Regions from separate parts of the Amycolatopsis sp. NPDC054798 genome, predicted to be linked through region 2. Evidence: riboswitches for the same ligand, from Rfam matches in the RefSeq annotation. Region 2 holds a riboswitch; the other holds the start of a gene.
The links. A riboswitch is a leader RNA that binds a small molecule or an ion and turns the genes downstream of it on or off. The one in region 2 is predicted to bind cobalamin.
Positions count from the first base shown of each region.

Region 1: it holds a riboswitch for cobalamin, as region 2 does, so the genes downstream of both, ACWGIC_RS00710 (hypothetical protein) here and metE (5-methyltetrahydropteroyltriglutamate--homocysteine S-methyltransferase) in region 2, are expected to answer to the same signal.

Region 1 is NZ_JBSHAM010000001.1:137,489-144,909, reverse strand. Features, by position in the region: gene ACWGIC_RS00720 (ABC transporter ATP-binding protein) at 1-1,264, opposite strand, end outside; gene ACWGIC_RS00715 (CbiQ family ECF transporter T component) at 1,261-2,340, opposite strand; gene ACWGIC_RS00710 (hypothetical protein) at 2,327-2,983, opposite strand; cobalamin riboswitch at 2,997-3,144, opposite strand; gene ACWGIC_RS00705 (Gfo/Idh/MocA family protein) at 3,173-4,069, shown strand; gene ACWGIC_RS00700 (GNAT family N-acetyltransferase) at 4,270-5,001, shown strand; gene arfB (alternative ribosome rescue aminoacyl-tRNA hydrolase ArfB) at 4,998-5,426, opposite strand; gene purM (phosphoribosylformylglycinamidine cyclo-ligase) at 5,460-6,530, opposite strand; gene purF (amidophosphoribosyltransferase) at 6,562-7,421, opposite strand, start outside.
Region 2 is NZ_JBSHAM010000122.1:5,827-13,247, forward strand. Features, by position in the region: gene ACWGIC_RS40255 (ribonucleotide-diphosphate reductase subunit beta) at 1-65, shown strand, start outside; gene ACWGIC_RS40260 (hypothetical protein) at 167-1,264, opposite strand; cobalamin riboswitch at 1,685-1,905, shown strand; gene metE (5-methyltetrahydropteroyltriglutamate--homocysteine S-methyltransferase) at 1,996-4,269, shown strand; gene ACWGIC_RS40270 (cytochrome P450) at 4,525-5,928, shown strand; gene ACWGIC_RS40275 (diguanylate cyclase domain-containing protein) at 6,193-7,421, shown strand, end outside.

The DNA.
Region 1 (7,421 bases), on a different contig from region 2:
CCTGCCGCAGTTCCGCCGCGACGGAATCGAGGTACAGCAGGTCGGACGGGGTCTGCGGGACCAGCCCGACCCGCGTGCGAGCAGCCCGCGTCCGGAGCGACTTCGGGTCCGCGCCGAGGACGTCGACCGTGCCGTCGGACCGGGGTCCGCTGCCCTGCAACGCCCACAGCAGCGAGGACTTGCCCGAGCCGTTCCGGCCCATCAGCGCGACCACCTCGCCGCGGTTCAGCCGCAGGTCAACGCCGCGTACCGCGTTCACGCCGCCGTACCGGACCCGCACGCCCCTCGCCTTGAGCACCGCTTCGCCAGAGCGCCCCAATGTGGCATTGGGTGCATGCGACGCACCCAATGTGGCGTTCGGTGCGTTGAATGGGCCAGTGGCGCGCAGCGCCTCCGTTGAGGGCGGCGGCGGGGGCATCGGTGGAGCACCCAATGCCACATTGGGGCGGCGCTCGGCCAGGCGTTCTCGCAGTGGGCGGGCGAGACGGCGGGCGTCGCGGACCGAAAGCGGCAGCGGTGACCAGCCCGCGAGCCGCCCTAGCTCGACGATCGGCGGGGCGACGTCGGTCTCGGCGAAGACTTCCGCTGGCGGGCCGGAGACCACGGTGCCGTCGCCGGGCAGGTAGAGCAGGCGGTCGGCGTACTGCGCGACGCGTTCCATCCGGTGCTCGGCGACGACGACCGTCGTGCCCAGGTCGTGCACCAGCCGGGTGATCGCGGCCAGCACCTCCTCGGCCGCGGTCGGGTCGAGCGCCGACGTCGGTTCGTCCAGCACCAGCACGCTCGGGTGCGCCGTGAGCACCGCGCCGATCGCGACGCGTTGCTGCTGCCCGCCGGAGAGAGTCCGAAGTGGACGGTCGCGGAGTTCGGCGATGCCCAGCAGGTCGAGGGTTTCCTCGACGCGTTTGCGCATCACGTCCGGCGCGACGGCGAGCTGCTCCATCGCGTAAGCCAGTTCCTCCTCGACGGTGTCGGTGACGAATCCGGCCAGCGGATCCTGTCCGACCACACCGACCACCGACGCCAGTTCACGCGGCGGATGAGTGGCGGTGTCGAGCCCGGCGACCTCGACGCGTCCGGCCAGCGTGCCGCCGGTGAAATGCGGGACGAGACCGTTGATCGCGCCGAGCAATGTCGACTTGCCGACACCGGTGCGTCCGGCGACGAGGCAGAGTTCGCCCTCCTCGATCGTCACGTCGACGTCCCGGAGCACCGGCCGGTCCGCCCCGTCGTAAGTGACGCTGACCTGCGAGAACTCGATCATCGGACGACCTCCGACACCAGCGCCGGACGCGGCGCGAACCAAGCGGGCAGCACGCTGATCAGCACCGCGACGGCAGGCAGCAGCGGCAGCTCCGGCCAGGTCGGCGGGCTGGCCGGGGTGGTGAGCGAAACCGGGTCGGCGATCAGCACGAGCACCGCGGTCGCGACGCCGCACAGCGCGACCAGCGTCTCCGGCAGCCGCCACGGATCGGGCCGGTAGGTCGTGCGCCGGATCTGCCGTCCGCCCAGCACGAATCCGGCGGCGGCCAGCACCAGGCCGGCGACGAGCATCGGCACGCCGAGCCACGACGCGGACCCGTCGAGCACGCCGTAAACCCCCACCGCGACGCCGACCAGCCCGGCCAGCACACAGGTCGCGATCAGCATCCGGACGCGCGGCGAGAGGTAGCCGCGCCGTCCGTAGCCGCGGGAGTCCATGGCCGCCGCGAGCTGCAGTGACCGGTCCATGGCGTCGGCCAGTACCGGCACGAAAATCCCCTTCACGAACCGCAGGCCGCGCGTCTTGCCAGCCCGCAGCCGACGCGCGCGACGCACCCGTTGCACGCTCTCAACCAGCTGCGGTGCCACGGACAACGCGACAGTCACCGCCGTCCCCACCTCGTACAGCGCCCCAGGCACTGCCTTGAGCAGGCGTTTCGGGTTCGCCAGCGCGTTCGCGGCACCGACGCAGAGCACGATCGTCGCCAGCCGGAGTCCGTCGTACAGGCCGCCGAGCAGCTCCTCGGCCGAAGTGGGGCCGAGGAGCTGAATGCCGGCCGCGACGCTCGGCAGCGGGATGGTCGGCAGCGTGAACAGGATGTGGCCGCCGTCCTCGCCGCCGATCAGGATCCGGAACAGCACGCGCGAGGCCAGGATCACCCCGGCGACCCAGGCGTACATCCGGAACGCCAGCGCCCACGGCGCGTCGCCGCGGCGGAGCACCACGACGAACCCGGCCACCGCGATCACCAGAGCGAGCAGAACCGGGTTCGTGGTCCGGCTGGCGGCGACGGCGAGCGCGAGCGCCCACACCCACCACGCGCCGGGATGGAGCGCTCGCGGGCTACTCCGCGGCACGCCTGCGGCGCACCGCGACGACCGTCCCGGCCACCACGAGCAGCACGACGACCACGATGCCGATCACCAGTCCCCACGGGAATCCACTGTCCGAAGTGGACGCCGGAGCCGGAGATTCCGCGGGCGCGTTGGCTTTGCGCACCGGTTCGGTGCGCGGCGGCGGATACTCGGTGTAGGACTTGCCGATCGCGAACGACCAGCCCTCGAACGCACCGGCGGGCGGCTTCCAGCTCTGCGCGCCGACCTGCGCCGAGGCCCATTTACCGCCGTTGGCGGCGGTCCAGAAGCTCCAGGACGCGTTCTCCGGCGGCATTCCGGTGCAGGTCTGGTCGGCGGGCTTGCCCTCGATCTTGCACATCACCGCCAGGCCGTACTTGCCCGCACCGGCGAGTTCGAAGCCCGCGTTCTGCAGGGCGGTGACGCCGTTTTCCTGTTTGCCGGGAGCGCACCGGATCAGGGTTTCGCCGCCGAGCCCCTGGAAATCGACGATCACCGTGACGCCGTTGTCGTCCTGGCAATAACCTGCGGTGCCCTTGCCGGGCGTGGTCGCCGAGGCGGAGGACGCCCCGCCCAAACCGGTGGCGACGAGAAGAGCGCAGCCGGCGAGGACTCGCCCCCAGTGCCGCGCGTGGCCGAACTTCATGTCAGATGTACCTCGCATCGATCGGACCACGACGGGCGATCCGGCTCGCGGTCCCTCGCGGGCCGCTCACGGTTGCGGGCCAGCGCCGGATTCTCACCGGCTTCCCCCGTTCGTGGCGAAGAACTTGTCGACGTTAACGCACCGCAGGCCGCGCCGGAAGCGACCGCGGACACACCTACACTTCCGGGCGTGGGACAGGACCAGCTGCGCGTCGGCCTCGTAGGAACCGGACCGTGGGCCACCACGGTGCACGCTCCCGGGCTCGCGGATCATCCAGGGACCGTGCTCAGTGCTGTGTGGAGCCGTCGGCCGGAAGCCGCCGCCGCGCTGGCGCAGGCCTACGACGCCGTGCCGACCAGCGATCTGGACGAGTTGTTCGAGCAGGTCGACGCGCTCGCGTTCGCCGTGCCGCCGACCGTGCAGGCCGAACTGGCGACCCGGGCCGCGGAGGCGGGCAAGCACCTGATCCTGGAAAAACCGATCGCCGCCGACCTGGCCTCGGCACAGCGTCTCGCCGACGCCGTGACGTCCGCTGGCGTGGCTTCGCTGGTGATGCTCACGCTGCGGTTTTCCCAGCAGACGCGCGACTGGCTGGACGGCGTCACCGCCGCTGGCGGTTGGCGAGGCGGCAGCGTGCGGTGGCTGTCCGGCGCGCTGCTCGGCGGCAAGTACGCGACCTCGACCTGGCGACAGGACCCGGCGGGCGGCGCACTCGCCGACGTCGGCCCGCACGCGTTCGACCTCCTCGACGCCGCCCTTGGTCCGATCACCGGCGTCCTCGCCGCGCACCGCGGTCCCGAAGACCTCTGGCAACTGCTGCTCGAACACGAAGGCGGCATCACGAGCACCGCGACCCTCAGCATGCGCCTGCCGGTGCAGCCGACGGTGGTCGAGTACTCGGTCTTCGGCGAGCACGGCCTCCGCACCCTCGGCCGCGCTGGCACGGCGAACGACGCGTACACCGCGCTGCTGGACGACTTCGCCGCGATGGTGTCGTGCGGAACGACCACGCACCCCTGCGATGTCCGGCGAGGCGTGCACCTGGCTCGGATCGTGGACCAGGCGCGGGCCGCGCTGAGTTCTTAATTCGCTTGCCCGGTCTGAGACGATGAACGGGAAGTTCGTTTCGGACGAAGGAATGCCTATGTGCTCCGCCACGGCCCACCCCGGCCGCCTGGCCTGAGCTGTCTGGCCTGAGCTGTCTGGCCTGCGCGCCTGGCGTGGGAAGCCCTGCCTGGTTTCGTGCTGCCTGTGCTTTCCTTCCTTCCGAAAGGCTTCCACCAGAGATGTCCGCCCTTCAGGCCTACGTCCGCGCCACCGCACCGATCGGCCGCGATACCGAACGGATCGGCCCGTTCCTGGCGACTTTCGCCCGGGACAGCTCGCATCCGATGGCGAACTACGCCATCCCCGACGACGGCGCGAAGCCCTCGCCCGCCGAGATCGCTCTTCTGATTTCCGCTTACCAGCAACGAAATCTCCTGCCCCGGCTGGAGTTCTTCACCGAGGCCGCCCCCGAGGTCGAGGCAGCTCTCGTCACCGAGGGGTTCACGCTGGAACGACGCGTGCCGGTGATGACCTGCACCGCCGAAGACCGTGTCGATTGCGTTGTACCGGAACACATTCAGCTGCGCGCGCCGTCGTCCGACGACGAATTCCGCCGTTTGCGGTCCGTGCAGAACGTCGCGTTCGGAGAGCCGCCGGAGGTGTCGGACGCCGATGTCGAACGCAACCGCCACTACCTGACTGTCCTAGCCGAACACGAAGAAACCATTGTGGGCGGCGGAATCGCGCTGGACATCGTTTCCGGCGCGACGGAAATCGTCGGCATCGCAGTGGCCGCCGAGTACCGCGGCCAAGGCATCGCTGCGGCCATCACTGCGCGCCTGACGCGCCTTGCCCACGACCTCGGTGCGCGGACAGCATTCCTTACGCCGGGCGACGTGGGCATCGGGACGGTCTACCGCCGCGCCGGGTACCGCACCGCCGGCGAATGCGTGCACCTGTCGCTGAACTAATCGTCGTACCGGCCGCCGCGACCACGCTTGACGTCGCTACGACGCTTCTTCGCCGCCAACCGGCGTTCCTTCGAGCCCCGCGAAGGCTTGGTGGGACGCCGCTTGGCAGGCGGCGGCGCGGAAGCTTTCGTCAACACCTCCGCCAACCGCTCCCGCGCCGCGTCGCGGTTCATCAGCTGGGAGCGGTATTCGCTGGCCGCGATGGTCAGCACGCCGTCGACCAGGCGCGTGCCCAGCCGGGTCGTGATGCGTTCCTTCAGCGCGGGCGGGATCACGGCGGAGCCCGCGACGTCGAACGACAGCTCGACGCGCGAGTCCGTCGTGTTCACGCCTTGTCCGCCCGGTCCCGAGGACCGGGAGAACCGCTCTCGCAGTTCGGCACCCGGGATCACGAACCGGGTGCCAACGCGTACGTCCTCCGCCATGTCCTCAGTGTCTCAAGACCTGGCAAGCGGCTTTCAGAACCGCGGGTGGTCGCCGGACAGCACCGCGCGCGGACCGTCCGGGTCCTCGGCGGGCTGGACGTCGCCGAGGATCCACGCGGGCACGTGCCGCGCGGTGAGCACCGCCAGCGCCCGGTCGACGTCCTCGGCGGACACGATCGCGACCATGCCGACGCCCATGTTGAACGTCTTCTCCAGCTCCGCGCGCTCGACCTTGCCGCGCTGCCCGATCAGCGCGAACACCGAAGCCGGCGTCCACGTGCCGCGTTCGAGCTTGGCGACGAGACCGCGAGGCATCACGCGGGCGAGGTTCGCTTCGAGACCGCCGCCGGTGATGTGCGCGAACGTGCGCACCTCGGTCTCGGCGACCAGCGCGAGGCAGTCCTTCGCGTAGATCTTGGTGGGTTCGAGCAGTTCCTCGCCGAGGGTGCGGCCGAACTCCTCGACGTGCCCGTCCAGCGGCATCCGCGCGATGTCCAGCAGCACGTGCCGGGCCAGCGAGTAGCCGTTGGAGTGCAGCCCGGACGAGCCCATGGCGATCACGACGTCGCCGGGGCGGACCTTCTCCGGCGACAGCAGCGCGGACGCCTCGACCGCGCCGACGCCGGTGGCCGACAGGTCGTAGTCGTGCTCGCCCATCAGGCCGGGGTGCTCGGCCGTCTCGCCGCCGAGCAGCGCGCAGCCCGCCTGGACACAGCCCTCGGCGATGCCGCCGACCAGCGCCGCGATCTTCTCCGGCACGACCTTGCCGACCGCGATGTAGTCCTGCAGGAACAGCGGCTCGGCCCCGGTGACGACGAGGTCGTCGACCACCATCGCGACCAGGTCGATGCCGACGGTGTCGTGCTTGTCGAGCGCCTGCGCGACCGCGATCTTGGTGCCGACGCCGTCGGTCGACGACGCGAGGATCGGCTCTTTCCACTTGTCGAGCTTGAGGGAGAAAAGCCCGGCGAAACCGCCGACCCCGCCGCGCACCTCGGGCCTGGTGGCCCGCTCGGCGTGTGGCTTGAGCAGCTCGACGGCCTGGTCACCGGCGTCGATGCTGACCCCGGCGGCTGCGTACGTGGCGCTCGTGGACTCGCTCACGGAAGCGGACTCCCTACTGGACATGCTTGGTTCACGGACGCCGGACGGCGTCTTCGGCACCGTACCCGGCGGCGCTGACCGGAGTCGCCGCGCCACCTGCGGCGTCCATGCTTTCGAGCAGGTGCTTGCCGATGAGCGCGTCCTCGGGCAGCGGAATCGGGTACTCGCCGGAGAAGCAGGCCGTGCACAGCCGCGACTTCGGCTGCTCGGACGCCGCGACCAGGCCGTCCAGCGAAATGTAGCCGAGCGAATCGGCCCCGATCGAACGGCGGATCCCGTCGAGGTCGACGCCGTTGGCGACGAGTTCGGCCCGCGAGGCGAAGTCGATGCCGTAGAAGCACGGCCACCGCACCGGCGGCGACGCGATCCGCACGTGCACCTCGAGCGCACCGGCCTCGCGCAGCATCCGCACGAGCGCGCGCTGGGTGTTGCCGCGGACGATCGAATCGTCCACCACCACCAGCCGCTTGCCGCGGATGACGTCGCGCAGCGGGTTCAGCTTCAGCCGGATGCCCAGCTGCCGGATGGTCTGCGACGGCTGGATGAACGTGCGCCCGACGTAGGCGTTCTTGACCAGGCCGGTGCCGTAGGGCAGGCCCGAGCCCTGCGCGTAGCCGATCGCGGCCGGGGTGCCGGACTCCGGAACGGGCATCACGAGGTCGGCTTCGACCGGGTGCTCGACGGCCAGCTTGCGGCCGATCTCGACGCGCGTCGCGTGCACGCTGCGGCCGGCGATCGACGTGTCCGGACGGGCGAGGTAGACGTACTCGAAGACGCAGCCCTTGGGCTCCGGGTTCGCGAACCGCGACGAACGCAGCCCCTCAGCGTCTATGGCGATCAGCTCGCCCGGCTCGACCTCGCGCACGAACGACGCGCCGCAGATGTCGAGCG
Region 2 (7,421 bases):
AAAAGAACTTCTTCGAAACCCGCGTCATCGAATACCAGTCCGGCGGCGCACTCGACTGGGACTGATCCCACCCAGAGACACCCCCTGAAACTCGGCCACGCCTGCCAAGGCGTGGCCGAGTTCGTTTGCCCGGCAATACCAGACCGGCCGCGGCCAGCCCGCTTCATCACTGCAGTGCCGACACCGTTCCAAACGTCGCAAGGTCGTGCGGCTCCGCCAGGATCGACCAACCCAGCATGTGCCCGGATTTCGCGTCTACAGTGACGGTGAGCACGTTTCCCCTGGGAGCCTTGCTGCCCGGGGGCACCTTGGCGGCGTGCCCGACGAAGTTTCCGGTCATTTGAATCAAGTACACTGGATCGTTGACCTTGGGCTGCGTTCCGTCAATATGCTTGAGCGTATTGCGGTCAGTTCTCACATATCGAATACTGGCCGGGTTGTCCTCGTCATTCGCGGCAGCCAGCCTCTTCGCCGTCCCCAGCAGGTCGGCGGGAGTAGGCGGTGCGGCGTCGCTTTCAGCAGACATCTTCTCCGTCCTGTCGGCACAGGGCTTGCGCGTTGCGCCCGTGATGTTTTGCCCGTTTGTGTACATAAGGAACAGATCGGGTCGTTGATTGACCAGTTCCGCATCAGCGGGATGCCACTTGTTGCCGGTATCTTGGTATTGAAATTTTGCCGAGTTGGCGAAAATCCGGGCGCTGGGAACCGTTACCTCGAGCCCATTATACGCCTGGCCGCCGAATGCCCCATTGCCTTCGGAAATGCCGACAAGATCCCCGTTCTGACGAATCTCCCAGTTGGGACTGCCGGGAACCCAGCTGAAGGTCACGTTCTCGCTGGCGAGCTCGTGCGCGGACTTGATGTAGAACTCCCGGTACGGCACCCCTGGCCGCTGATCGGCCCAGTACCACAGAAATCCTTTCTCGTGCCGCGGGGAACTGTACAGTGTGCCCGCGGTCATTCCCGCTTCAACCCAGGTGTCCAGCTTCGGATTGTTGAGGTTGGTGAGAAGCCACGACTCCCAGTTGGCGAACTCAGCGTCTCGGTTGTCCACGTGAAGACAGCCAACCACCAGATCTGAACCGACTCCGTTCATCCACAACGGCCGCTGCTTGGACCCAATAAAACCCACAGCGTAGCAGTGGTCAGAAATCGTGCAGGCCGGCTGACTGGCCGCGCTTGCCTGACTGGCACCCGCCGCGAATGTCGAAGAAATAAGAACCACAACCGCAGAAAATGATCCGACATGAGAAAGTCTTCGCATCACCCCTCCTTTCACAGTCGTGCACCCGCCAACTTTAACCATGCAAAGAACCCCTGCAACACCCGAATATTAGTTGCCCACCAACAACTCCGCAGTCTCTACCGCCTGCTGCACGCAAGGAACCGCCGACCGGGTGACAATTCAGAAAATCGCTACGCCCTGACGTGCTCAGCCATTCCCCGGAAGAGACTGAAAAATAAGCAGTAAATGCGACTCGGCAGTGAGAAATGATCAGACATTAACGGACAGAGCGCCAAAAACATCAGCTCCGCTCATCTCGCATACTTGCGTCCCGGCAGCTCTCGCGTCGGCGATCGCGCCTGCCAGCTCAGCATGGCCTGCCACCGCGCTCACTGACCGCGACGTCCGCCGCAGGACGACGGACGCCTTCCGACGCTCCCGGCTAGCCCCAGACCCGCTAGACTCGCCCACGCCACTGGTTCGCCAGGACGCACCCGCGTCCCGGCGAGGCAACAGGGAACCCGGTGCGAATCCGGGACTGCCCCGCAGCGGTATGTGGGAACGAAAGCTGTCACCGCGAACGCGGTAAAGCACTGGGCGCCCCGCCCGGGAAGCGACAGCCGGTAGGCACGAGCGATACGCCCACGAGTCCGAATACCTGCCAATGGCACGCACGCCGACGGCGTGCGTGAGTCCGGGCCTCGCGGGACAAGGCACCGACCGAAGCACGGCTTTCCGCGTGCCCGGACTCTTCCGGCGAGCACGTGAGGATGCATGCTGTGAACCCCCTCGGCACCACCGTTCTTGGCTACCCGCGAATCGGCCCATCCCGAGAACTGAAACGAGCACTCGAGTCCTACTGGGCAAACAAGAGCACCGAACAAGCCCTCTTGACCACCGGCCGCCGACTCCGCGAACAGACCTGGACAACCCTGCGCGCCCAAGGCCTCAACTCAATCCCGTCCAGCACCTTCTCGCTCTACGACCACATGCTGGACACCACCGCACTCTTCGGCGCGCTACCGGAACGCTTCACCCGGCTGGGCCTGTCACCCCTGGACACCTACTTCGCCGCCGCACGCGGAGTCCCAGATGCCCCGGCGCTAGAAATGACGAAGTGGTTCGACACCAACTACCACTACCTAGTCCCGGAACTAGCCCCAGACTCCCGATTCGCCCTCACCGGCACCACCCCGATCGACGAGGTCCGCGAAGCCCGCGCACTCGGAATCACCCCACGCCCGGTGCTAGTCGGACCGGTCACCTTCCTCTTGCTGGCCAAGCCGACCGACCCCGGATTCGCCCCACTGGAACTGCTGGACGAACTGCTACCCGCCTACACCGACCTGCTGAGCAAACTGGCCGACGAGGGCGTCGAATGGGTACAACTGGACGAACCAGCCTTCGCAGCGGACCGGACCACCGCTGAACTCAACGCCCTCACCCGCGCATACCACCTGCTGGCCAAAGAAAAGCACCGACCGAAGCTCCTGGCAGCCGGATACTTCGGCGGCCTCGGCCGAGCACTGGGCGTACTGGCCCGCTCCCCCATCGAAGCGCTCGCCGTGGACCTGGTCACCGACGAGTCCTTTGTAGACAAAGTAGCAGCGGAAGGAGCATTGCGAGACAAGGAAGTCCTCGCCGGAGTCGTAGACGGCCGAAACGTCTGGCGCACCGACCCCGGTGTCGCACTCGCCCGCGCAGCGCGCCTGAAAAACACCGCAGCACACGTGAGCGTATCGACGTCGTGCTCACTGCTGCACGTCCCCTACGACGTGGAAGCAGAGACAACCCTCAACCCAAGGCTAAAGACCTGGCTCGCCTTCGCACGCCAAAAGGTAGACGAGGTCGTCCTGCTCGACCGAGCCCTCCGCGGCGAGGACGTGGATCTCGCCCCCGCGCGTGCCGCCATCGCCGACCGGGCCCAGGCCGCGGAGCTACACGACGCCGACGTCCGAGCCCGCATCGCAACACTCCGCCCGCAAGACACCATCCGCCCGCCGTACGAGAAACGCGCTGCGGCACAACAGAAAGCCCTGAACCTGCCCCCACTGCCGACCACCACGATCGGCTCCTTCCCGCAGACCGGCGAAGTACGCCGAGCCCGAGCCGCACACCGTGCGGGCAAGCTCGACGACACCGGCTACCGCACCGCGATGCGCGCCGAGATCGAGCGCGTAATTCGACTCCAGGAAGACCTCGGCCTAGACGTCCTCGTGCACGGCGAGCCCGAACGCAACGACATGGTCCAGTACTTCGCCGAACAGCTGACCGGATTCGCCGCGACCACATCCGGCTGGGTCCAGTCGTACGGATCCCGTTGCGTCCGGCCACCCATCCTGTTCGGCGACGTCTCCCGGCCGAAGCCGATGACCGTCGAATGGGCGAAGTACGCGCAAAGCCGCACCGACCGTCCGGTGAAGGGCATGCTGACCGGCCCGGTCACAATCCTCGCCTGGTCGTTCGTCCGCGACGACCAGCCGCTGGCCGACACGGCGCGCCAGGTCGCGCTGGCCGTCCGGGACGAGGTCGCGGACCTGGAGGCGGCCGGGATCCGCATCGTGCAGGTCGACGAACCCGCGCTGCGCGAACTGCTTCCGCTGCGCGCGGCGGACCGCGAGGCGTACTTCGACTGGGCGGTGCCCGCGTTCCGGCTGGCCACCTCGGGCGTCGCGGAAACCACGCAGATCCACACGCACATGTGCTATTCGGAGTTCGGCGACGTGCTGCCCGCGATCGACGCCCTCGACGCCGACGTCACCAGCATCGAGGCCGCCCGCTCGAAGATGGAGGTGCTCGCCGACCTGAACGAAGCGGGCTTCGGCCGCGGCGTCGGGCCCGGGGTGTACGACATCCACTCGCCGCGCGTGCCGGACCGCGACGAGGTGGCCGGTTTGGTGCGCACGGCGCTCGGCGCGGTTCCGGCGGAGCGGCTGTGGATCAACCCGGACTGCGGCCTCAAGACCCGTGGCTACGCCGAGGTCGAGCCCGCGCTGCGGCATCTCGTCGGCGCGGCCCGGGAACTGCGCGCCGAACCTCGCTGACCCCACCGGTGCCGGGCGGCGCGGCCAGCCGCCCGGCACCGGCCCGAGGATCACCCGAACGGCACGCCCGCAAGTATTGTCACAGCGTCAATAACAGGGGACCGTGGAGGCGGCCGATACCCTGGCCGGGAGGTGGTCGCCATGGCGGACGTGACCGGAAAGACGGGAATCCCCGCGCCGCGCGGCGCGCTCGGGCGGGTCGCGCACGCCGGGAGCGACGGCGTCACCCGGCTCTCGGAGAACCTGCGCGGGCGGATGCCGCCGCTGACCGCGATCCCGTTGCCGCGCAAGGTGGACGAACGCTGGCTCGGCGCGCGCTGGCCGGTCCGCGAACTCGCCGCGCCGCCGGCGGGCAGCGGGCTGAAACCCGTGCTCGGCGACGACGGGCCGCCGCTGATCGGCCACACGCTCGACGGGATGCGGTTCGGCCTCGACTTCAGCCTGCGCCGCTTCGAGCAGTACGGCCCGGTGTCGTGGATGGGCGTGTTCGGCCAGCGGATCGTGTCGCTGTCCGGGCCGGAGGCGACCCAGGCCGCGCTCGTGAACAAGGACAAGGCGTTTTCCCAGGAGGGCTGGAAGTTCTTCATCGAGCGGTTCTTCGAGCGCGGGCTCATGCTGCTCGATTTCGGCGAGCACCACCTGCACCGGCGGATCATGCAGGAAGCGTTCACCCGCGACCGGCTCCGCGGTTACGTCGCGCAGATGGGCCCGGCGCTTCGCGAAGGCGTCGCCGCGCTGCCGTCCGGCCGGCCCCAGCTGTACTGGGCGTTCAAACAGCTGACGCTGGACGTCGCGACCCAGGTTTTCATGGGCATGCGCTCCGCCGCTGACGCCGCTCGCATCAACCGTGCGTTCGTGGCCGCTGTGCGCGCCGGTACCGCCGTCGTGCGGTATCCGGTGCCTGGCGGCCGCTGGGCCGCGGGTTTGCGCGGCAGGAGGACGCTGGAGCGCTATTTCTGCGAGAACCTGGCGGCGAAGCGCGACGCGGACGGCGACGATCTGTTCTCCGCGCTTTGCCACGCGGTCTCCGAGGACGGCGACCGGTTCAGCGACGCCGACATCGTCAACCACATGATCTTCCTGATGATGGCCGCGCACGACACGACCACGATCACCGCCAGCGCGATGGCCTACTACCTGGCGAAGCACCCGGAATGGCAGGACCGCGCCCGCGAGGAGTCGCTGCGCCTCGGCGACGAGCTGCCGGACCTCGAAGCGCTGGAGAGCCTGGAAACGCTGGACCTGGTGATGAAGGAGGCGCTGCGGCTGCGCGCGCCGGTGCCGTCGCTGGCGCGAAAGACCACAAAGGACACTGCGGTCCTCGGCCATTACCTGCCGGAAGGCACGTTGGTCGGGGTTTCGCCGACGCTGAACCACTACTCCCCCGAGCACTGGACCGATCCGCTGCGGTTCGACCCGGAGCGGTTCGGTCCGGGCCGCCGCGAGGACAAATCGCACCGGTTCGCCTGGATGCCGTTCGGCGGCGGCGCGCACAAGTGCATCGGGCTGCAGTTCGGCGGCCTGGAGGTGAAAGCGCTCATGCACGAGCTGCTGCGGGCGCACCGCTGGTCGGTGCCCGAGGACTACGTGGCCAAGTGGGATTACGTCTCGCTTCCGGTGCCCGCCGACGGACTGCCTGCCCGGTTGGCCTATCGTTGACGGCCGCCGAGCGGGACGGAAAGGTCGACAGCTGGAGACAAAACTGCAGTACAGGCCACCTTCGTGTACTCAAGGTGACTTGATGTCACCAGTTGTGTAGTGCCCATCACTCGTTCAGCCGGTAGACACCCTGTTTGGTCCGTGATGCCGTGGCATCACTCGCGGCCAACTCGTACCCAGTGTGGGTCCTCGGATCCTCCGCACCGGGTCTGAGCTGGTCTTTGTCCGCGTATGAAGAGGTGGAGTGTGCCGGAGCCTGGTGCCATGCCAGGGTTGGTCGACGTCGCGCGCAAGTACGCGGCGACGCTGACTGACACCAACGGAGTAACGCTCCCTCCCGCCGAGGTGGAGCGGATGCTGCTCGCCTTCGCCGGCGAGGTCGCCGCGCGTGCCGAAGACACGGGCGCCACGCGGCGGTTCACCGCGCTGTTCTCCGCCGCGCCGATCGGCATCGCGCTCACCGGCCCGGACGGGACCGTCGTCGAGGCGAACGCCGCGCTGGCCCGGCTGCTCGGCACGGACACGAACGAGTTGCGGGACAAGCACATCGCCGAACTGGCCGCCGGTCCGCAGGACGCCGAGCGGCTGCGCAACGCGCTCGACGGGCTGCCGCTCGCCGCCGACACCCGCCGGACCGTCCGCGCCGTGCACCTCGACCACAGCCGCGACGGCGGGCTCACCACGAACGTCACGATCACCTGCCTTCCCGGCGACCGGCCCGGGACGTACTTCCCGGTGGTCATGGCGTCCGACGCGGACGACCTGCACCTGCTCGGCGAACGGCTGCGCCACCAGAACCTGCACGATCCGCTCACCGGACTGCCCAACAGCGCCGCGTTCACCGCCCAGCTGGAAACCGTGCTCGGCTCGAGCGGCTCCGCCGAGATCGCCTTGCTGTACCTGGACATCGACGGGTTCAAGGTGATCAACGACGGCCTGGGCACCGGCCTGGGAGATCTGGTGCTCAAGGCGGTCTCGCGGAAGCTGGAGGCGGTGTTCGCCGGCCAGTACGACGGGTATGTCGCCCGGCTGTCCGGCGACGGATTCGCCGTGATCCTGCGCGGGCCGGGGCTGAACTCTCAGAAGACGGTCGTGCTGGCCGACCAGGTGCTGGAGGAACTCAGCGAGCCGGTGTACGTCGAAGGACACGGCATCGGCGTCAGCGCGAGCATCGGGATCGTCGTGCGCCCGGCGAACGAAAGCAGCCACAGCGAACTGCTGCGCGCGGCCGAACTGGCACTGCACCGGGCCAAAGAAGAGGGCAAGGCGCAGTGGATGGAGTACGACCCGCAGCGCGACGACGAGAACCGCGGCCGCTACCAGCTCGGCGCGGTGATCGCCGGTGCGCTGGAGAACGGCGAGTTCTCGCTGATCTACCAGCCGACGGTCAAACTTGCGAAGCCGGACGAGATCGCCGCGGTCAACGCCGGGCTGCTCTGGAGCCACCCCGAACGCGGCGAACTCGGCCCCGAGGAGTTCTACCCGCTCGCGCA